DNA from 3 places in the Sphaerospermopsis torques-reginae ITEP-024 genome. Region 3 is predicted to be linked to each of the others. Evidence: riboswitches for the same ligand, from Rfam matches in the RefSeq annotation. Region 3 holds a riboswitch; each other region holds the start of a gene.
The links. A riboswitch is a leader RNA that binds a small molecule or an ion and turns the genes downstream of it on or off. The one in region 3 is predicted to bind cobalamin.

Region 1 (2,271 bases), 2.2 Mb from region 3:
CCAGGATAACCAAAGATATACTCAACACCATGACGCAGCAGACTATCTAACAGAGCGAAACCGCCTGTTTCCCGTTTTGGAGTTACAGGGGTAGATTTAGAAATAGCGGACTGCTTCTGATTTTCTGATTGTGGGAGACTGATTTGAGAAGGCGATGGCACGGTTAACCTCAAAATATAACTAAAAGTTAAGCCTTAGATTTTGTATTTAGAATTTCAGGGTAATCCAATTCTACACCCAAAATAAAAACCACTTTTAATTGAGTGGCTTTTTTAAATTATCAATACATTATTACTAATTTATCAAACACCTAATTTGGATTTGCTTTAGAAAAGCGGGGAAGTCAGAGTATCTGGTTATTGGTATTTGTGATGCCAGATTACTTTACAATTTGTAAACATCTGAAAATCTGCATCACTACTATGGTACAGTCCACCTAGCGGTTCTGGTGGGAAACAGCCATCAGAGGTAACGGGGAAAGCCTGGTGTGAATCCAGCACTGTCCCGCAGCTGTAATGAAGTTAACACTTCAAAGTCAGAATGCCCGCCGCAATGACAACATACTCCCATCTGCGAGGTACAGATGAATAACACAATTAACACTTTCTTCATCAAACAGTATCACTGTCTCATAGACTCATATATAGGCGATACCATAGAAATTTCTATGAGATTGTAGAATTTTCCCTACACATATCAATAGCTACTGAGAAGGTTATAGATACAAACCTTCACTTTGCATATTTACATGATTTCCTGTCCTAGATGGACGCGAGGCTAATTCGTCATTTCAATCTGCAACAACTGAAAATTAATGCAAAAACAACAACATACTTTATTTGTCTGTACAACCTGCGCCAGTGTGTGGAAAGAAGGTAAAAAGATAGGTGAAAGTGGCGGACAGCAGCTATTACACAAACTTCAACAACTTGCACAAACTTGGGAACTGCACTCTAAATTCTCCATTCAAGGAGTCCAATGTATGAGTGCTTGCAACCATGCTTGCGTTATCGCTTTCCAAGGAGAAGAGAAATTTACCTATCTTTTCGGTAACTTAGCAGTTGATGATAGTGCATCTGCCATCCTGCAATGTGCCACCCAATACTACACTAACCCCACGGGTTTACTACCTTGGTCAGAACGCCCAGAACCCTTAAAAACAGGCATCTTAGCCAAAATACCACCCCTCAGTAAATGGGCAAAACTCACCAAAAATTGCTGTTAATTAAAGTTCGTAGTTAGGACTTTAGTCCTCAAGTTGAGGCGGCGAACGGCCGCCCCTCCTGACTAAAAACCCAGAAACTAGCTGGAAACTAGCTTGTAAAATGCGCCCAAAGAATGATAATAATAATCATTATTATCTTTCTGCTGGCTGAAAAATTTTCTTTGTTGACCAATAGTGTTTACTTATAGAGGGACTTAACTACCAATGCGTACTCAGCTTATTACCAGATGGGAAACTCAAATACTGATTTTCAGTTTGACCATTACATCCGGGATATTAGGGAAAAATCACCCCACCATAGCCACAGAAGTTACACCAAAATCTGAAAATTCCGCCCAAGACTTACAACCAATTGCACAAACAGAAGAAAAAGAACCGGATATAGAAATCACAGTGATTGATAGTATTCTCAACGAACCCGTATTTTCACCCTTTCGTCGAGAAGGAACAGTCAAAGATTCTACCCGTCCGGTTTACGTCATCACTGGGGAAGAAATGGAAGCGCAAGGTGCAAGAACAGTCAAAGAAGCACTGCGATTTTTACCAGGTATTTTGGGTGATGGTACTGTAGGAACAGAAGTCAACGCTTTAAGTGGTCAATTTATTCGCGGTTCTAACACCGGACAAGTTTTAATATTATTGGATGGAAGACCAATTAATAATTTAGGTGGTGGAGGTTTCGACCTTTCAGAATTTACCAGTAATAATATTGAAAGAGTTGAAGTCTTACCTGGAGGTGGTTCAACCCTCTATGGTTCAGATGCAATAGGTGGAGTAATTAATATTGTTACTCGTCGTCCTACAGAGCAGATTACCACAGAAACCAAAGTTAATTTTGGGTCCTATGGACTCAACCAACAAAGCATTCAAAATAGTGGCAAATCTGGTGATATTTCTTGGGTAGTTGGTTACAACCGTACCCAAGCACAAAATAATTATCCCTTTAGCATTCCTGAAGCTAACTTTGAAGGAACAAGAGAAAATAATGATGCACTGTTCAACAACTTTAATCTCAAATTAGAAGCTAATTTAGACAAACGTAATAC
Region 2 (2,271 bases), 1.1 Mb from region 3:
AGTTTTGGTGTCTGTCGCAGCAGCAGCACAACCCCGCTTTCCTGAACAGGAAACTAACCCGCTTTTAATGTTGGTAGCTGAATAACTCAGTTCTAGATGGGCAATTTCTCTTTGCACTTGTGCAATGTGTTCTTGGGCAATATTTGTGATTAGTAAATTCTGCCAAGGTGTGAGTCTGAGATTACTATTACCATATTTGGCGGCTAAATCAGCTAAACCCCGCATTTGCCAAGTTTGCAACCGTCCCAAGGGTAAAACAACACCGATATAATATAATCCTGATTGTTTTTGTTCATGTATGCCAATATGGTAGATTTTATGATTATTATGTTTAGCTTCATCATGTAAATTTGCGAGTTTGCTTATTTGTGTGAGATTTTGAGATGCTATTTCTTTGGCTACCTGGAAACTATTTGCAGTTAAATACTCTGTAGCTTGTTGTAAATAATTTTCCCAGCCCAAATTATCAATAACCTCCCGCAAGCGTGGTTTACGTCGGCTACTAGGATCTGTATGCTGTAAGTAAACCTCTGCTAAAGCACCTAAAAATGGTATACATTGTGCGGGTGTTAATAAAATTTCTGTATTTATAAAAAATTTTTCTTTTTCACCACCACAAAAATGCAAAATGAGATATACTAATTCATGTCCCCATTTCCCCGTAGGAAAGAACTTCGGTTCTTTCCTACCCCCCTGATAAACCTGAACAGCAGTAAAAGTGATATCATTGGGGAAATGTTGCAGAGAAAGTTTACCACCACCATCAAAGCCAACGCTAAATTTTGCCGAAAGTCCACCTAAATGGGAATTTTTTGTGATGTATTCATCCCAAGCTTTCACTAGAGGATGAGTATCTATTAATTCTTGAGAGTCTATACCCGCAATGGGACTCGTCATAATATTGCGAATATGGTCTACAGCAGGATTAATAGAACCTAATCCCATTTTTTGTAATTGCTGGAGAATATCAATATTTATTTCTTGTTTAATTTCTCTGATTTGTAAATTAGCGCGATTGGTAACATCAACATAGCTGCCTCCATAATTATCCGCTATATTGGCGATCGCGTGTAGCTGTTCACTATTCAAAATGCCACCAGGTATTCTTAGGCGAGATAAGATCCCATCTTGGGCTGGTGTGGTGTAAAATAAACCTGGACAAGCTGTAAATGGACTTAACAAAATGGTCACTCCTTCCCCGTGCGACGCGGAGACAGAACAGGGATAAATTTCCTAGAGTTGGCATTCTGACTTGTTCAATTTGGGATTTTAGATTTTGGATTTTGGATTTTCTGATTACCCTTATTTTGTTACAAGGTTTTTCTCAGTATCAATCATCTAAAATCAGCAATCTAAAATCTGACATTGCTTTACAGCTGCGGCACAGTCCCGGAATTTAACCGGAGTTTCCCAAATCTAAGATTTTGAACTATACCATAAGAAAGAATTTTTGGAAAGGTAATTGGGAATTGGGAATAGGGAATTGGGAACAGAAAATTATTTGTTCATCCTCCTGACTCCTGACTCCTGACTCCTTTAAACCAGTGTAATAGCTGTTACTTCGGGTGGACAATACCAACGTCCGGGGGGGAAAGTTCCTAAACCACGATTGACATACAATTGATTTGTACCTAGATTTGTCGTTATTTGATGTAGTCCTTGACTCCATTGCCAATTTTCTACGACTTTTGGCCATTTACCCTCCATAAAAGGTATCCAAGGCCAAAACAATTCAGGTATTTTGTGACGGGAAGAAGAAATCCAATTTGGTAAAGAACCTACACCGGGAATCACAATTTGACCACCGTGAGTATGTCCTGATAATTGTAAATCTACGCGCCAATTTTGCAAAACTACTGCACTATCAGGATTATGTGATAAAACAATACGGGGAATATGAATATCTAAGGAATTCATTACAGGTGCTGGATGAAATTCTGGAGACCAGAAATCAGCGAGTCCTACTAATGCTAAATGTGAACCTAAAGGATAGGCGATTTGATTCCAAAGTACCTCAATTTCTACACCTGTTAAAGCTTTAGTAATTTCTGTTTGGGAGTGAGTATAATAAAGGTCATGATTGCCCAAAATAGCATAAACACCAGCGCGACTTTGCAGATGTTTTAACTGTTTGGCTAGTTGATAAATTGGTTGGGGATTATGAGTAACAAAATCGCCTGTTAATACTATTAAATCTGGTTTGAGTTGATTGGTGAAATCTATTGCTTGTGCGAGTAAATCTTCTGCTAGTAATAAACCATCATAATGAAA
Region 3 (2,271 bases):
GATGGAATAAATAATTGTATTGTTGACAGTTTAGCAATCAGGCTTTCCTGAAATTTTTAAGTTTTTATACTCTACTTATGAGCTATGCTTAATCTAAGATTAATCCATCATTTGTTCCTTTGTAAATGATGTGGAAATTACGGTCTTTTTATTAATAAATATCGCTGGGATGGAAGTGGTTTTACTGTTAAAGCAGCCACAGCATTTGTGTGAATTTCATCACTCCTTTCTTTTTTCAACTAAGATCCTTTTCCTACGATAGCACTTTGTTGACTTGATGACTGGATTTTTCAATATTAAACAATAAAGCTTTAATTTTCTATGTTATGAAGCACAAACCTACCATCAAATCATTAGTTTCTTGGCTGATGAGATTCAGAAAACTGTGGCGATTGTTACAAAAGATTACATTTGGTTTGGGTTTAATCCTGGTGGTTTGGTTAATTTCTACTACTATAACCTTAGTTTCTGCTTCTTTACAGCCTGTAGATGCCTTGTTTGTGCTTGGTGGTAGTATTATCCGGGAAATTTATGTTGCTCAACTAGGGAAACAATTTCCGCAAACTCCTATTCTCATTTCTCAAGGTTCTCCAGAACCATGTATTTCGCCCCTACGACTCCTGACTTTTGCTATATTTGCAAAACTTTACTAGCAACTGGCGTTAGTCATGATATTGTTACTCCCATCGGTTCTGATGAGGAGCAGTCATTGGACGCAAGGGGGAAAGTTCGGTGCAAGTCCGGCGCTGTCCCGCAACTGTGAACCATTATTAGGTTAAGTCAGGATACCCGCCGATGAGAATACTTTTACATCAATCTGCGAGGTACAGATTATGTCTATAAAAAAACGGGGTTGGATGAGTCTAACCCTGATGGCAGTTATTAGTTTTTATTTAGTAGTTGGTTTCCCTAAACCTGCCTATGCAATGCACATTATGGAAGGTTTTTTACCAGTGCAATGGGCGGTTTTTTGGTGGGTGGTAGCATTACCATTTTTTATTTTCGGTTTGCGAAATTTGACTCGCATTACTCAAGCTAACCCAGAATTAAAATTATTGTTAGGGTTAGCTGGTGCTTTTACTTTTGTGTTGTCAGCGTTAAAAATTCCTTCTGTGACAGGTAGTTGTTCTCACCCCACAGGTACAGGGTTAGGTGCGGTGCTGTTTGGACCTTTGACGATGACAGTTTTGGGTAGCTTGGTACTATTATTTCAAACTTTGTTATTGGCACATGGTGGTTTAACAACTCTGGGAGCAAATGCTTTTTCAATGGCGATCGCTGGACCGTTTGCCGCTTACTGGATCTATCATCTCATTATTCGGTTTGGTGGTAAACAAAGAATTGCCATATTTTTATCAGCAGCGATCGCAAATTTACTCACCTACATTATCACTTCTATTCAATTGGCTTTAGCTTTTCCTGCACCCGTTGGTGGGTTTATCGCTTCATTTACCAAGTTCGCTGGTATCTTTGCTATTACTCAAATTCCTTTAGCTATTAGTGAAGGACTACTCACCGTGTTGGTATGGAATTGGTTACAATCCTATAATCCTCAAGAATTAGAATTGCTAAAATTAATCAAACTGGGAACTCAAAGTAATGAATCAGTTTAAACAAGGGTTTAATAATTGGTTATTAGTCTTAGCTGTTTTTGCTTTAGCATTTGCTCCCCTAATTTTAGTCAAAAATGCTGAATTTGGTGGTGCAGATGACCAAGCAAAAACCGCCATTAGTGAAATTCAACCCGAATATCAACCCTGGGTTCAATCAATATTTGAACCTCCTAGTGGGGAAGTAGCCAGTTTATTATTTTCTGCTCAAGCTGCCATAGGTGCGGGAGTAATTGGTTATGTTATTGGTTTGTACAAGGGACGTTCTCAACAACAAAAACATGAAGAATAAGTCTACAAAATGAGCCTAAAATTAGATACTTTAGCTTACACCAATCAACTGCGACAAATTCCCCCAGCACATAAAATTATCTTTGCCTTTACTACGCTGTTACTTGCACTTTTAACCCATCCATTTGTACAAATTTTACTATCATTATGGATGGGTATTTGGACTGTAGTTTATGCTAAAATTCCTCTGAAAATCTATTTGCGGTTGTTAATTTTTGCTAGTTTTTTCTGGTTGACAAGTTTACCAGCATTAACAATTAATATGGTCAACCTCGCTAACTTTTCACAAATTCAAAGAGATTTATTATATGGGTTAAAGTTTGGTTCTGAATATATTTACATTAGTCACAGTGGCAGTATACAAGCTTTT

Region 1: it holds a riboswitch for cobalamin, as region 3 does, so the genes downstream of both, K2F26_RS17035 (DUF1636 family protein) here and K2F26_RS02925 (energy-coupling factor ABC transporter permease) in region 3, are expected to answer to the same signal.
Region 2: it holds a riboswitch for cobalamin, as region 3 does, so the genes downstream of both, cobG (precorrin-3B synthase) here and K2F26_RS02925 (energy-coupling factor ABC transporter permease) in region 3, are expected to answer to the same signal.

What each region holds. Positions count from the first base shown of each region.
Region 1 covers NZ_CP080598.1:3,659,691-3,661,961, forward strand. The annotation lists gene ilvB (biosynthetic-type acetolactate synthase large subunit) at 1-161, opposite strand, end outside; cobalamin riboswitch at 424-566, shown strand; gene K2F26_RS17035 (DUF1636 family protein) at 815-1,225, shown strand; gene K2F26_RS17040 (TonB-dependent receptor plug domain-containing protein) at 1,430-2,271, shown strand, end outside.
Region 2 covers NZ_CP080598.1:4,820,889-4,823,159, reverse strand. The annotation lists gene cobG (precorrin-3B synthase) at 1-1,182, opposite strand, end outside; cobalamin riboswitch at 1,221-1,454, opposite strand; gene K2F26_RS22400 (metallophosphoesterase) at 1,537-2,271, opposite strand, start outside.
Region 3 covers NZ_CP080598.1:628,392-630,662, forward strand. The annotation lists partial or broken gene K2F26_RS02920 (YdcF family protein) at 327-605, shown strand; cobalamin riboswitch at 671-811, shown strand; gene K2F26_RS02925 (energy-coupling factor ABC transporter permease) at 834-1,613, shown strand; gene K2F26_RS02930 (energy-coupling factor ABC transporter substrate-binding protein) at 1,600-1,902, shown strand; gene cbiQ (cobalt ECF transporter T component CbiQ) at 1,912-2,271, shown strand, end outside.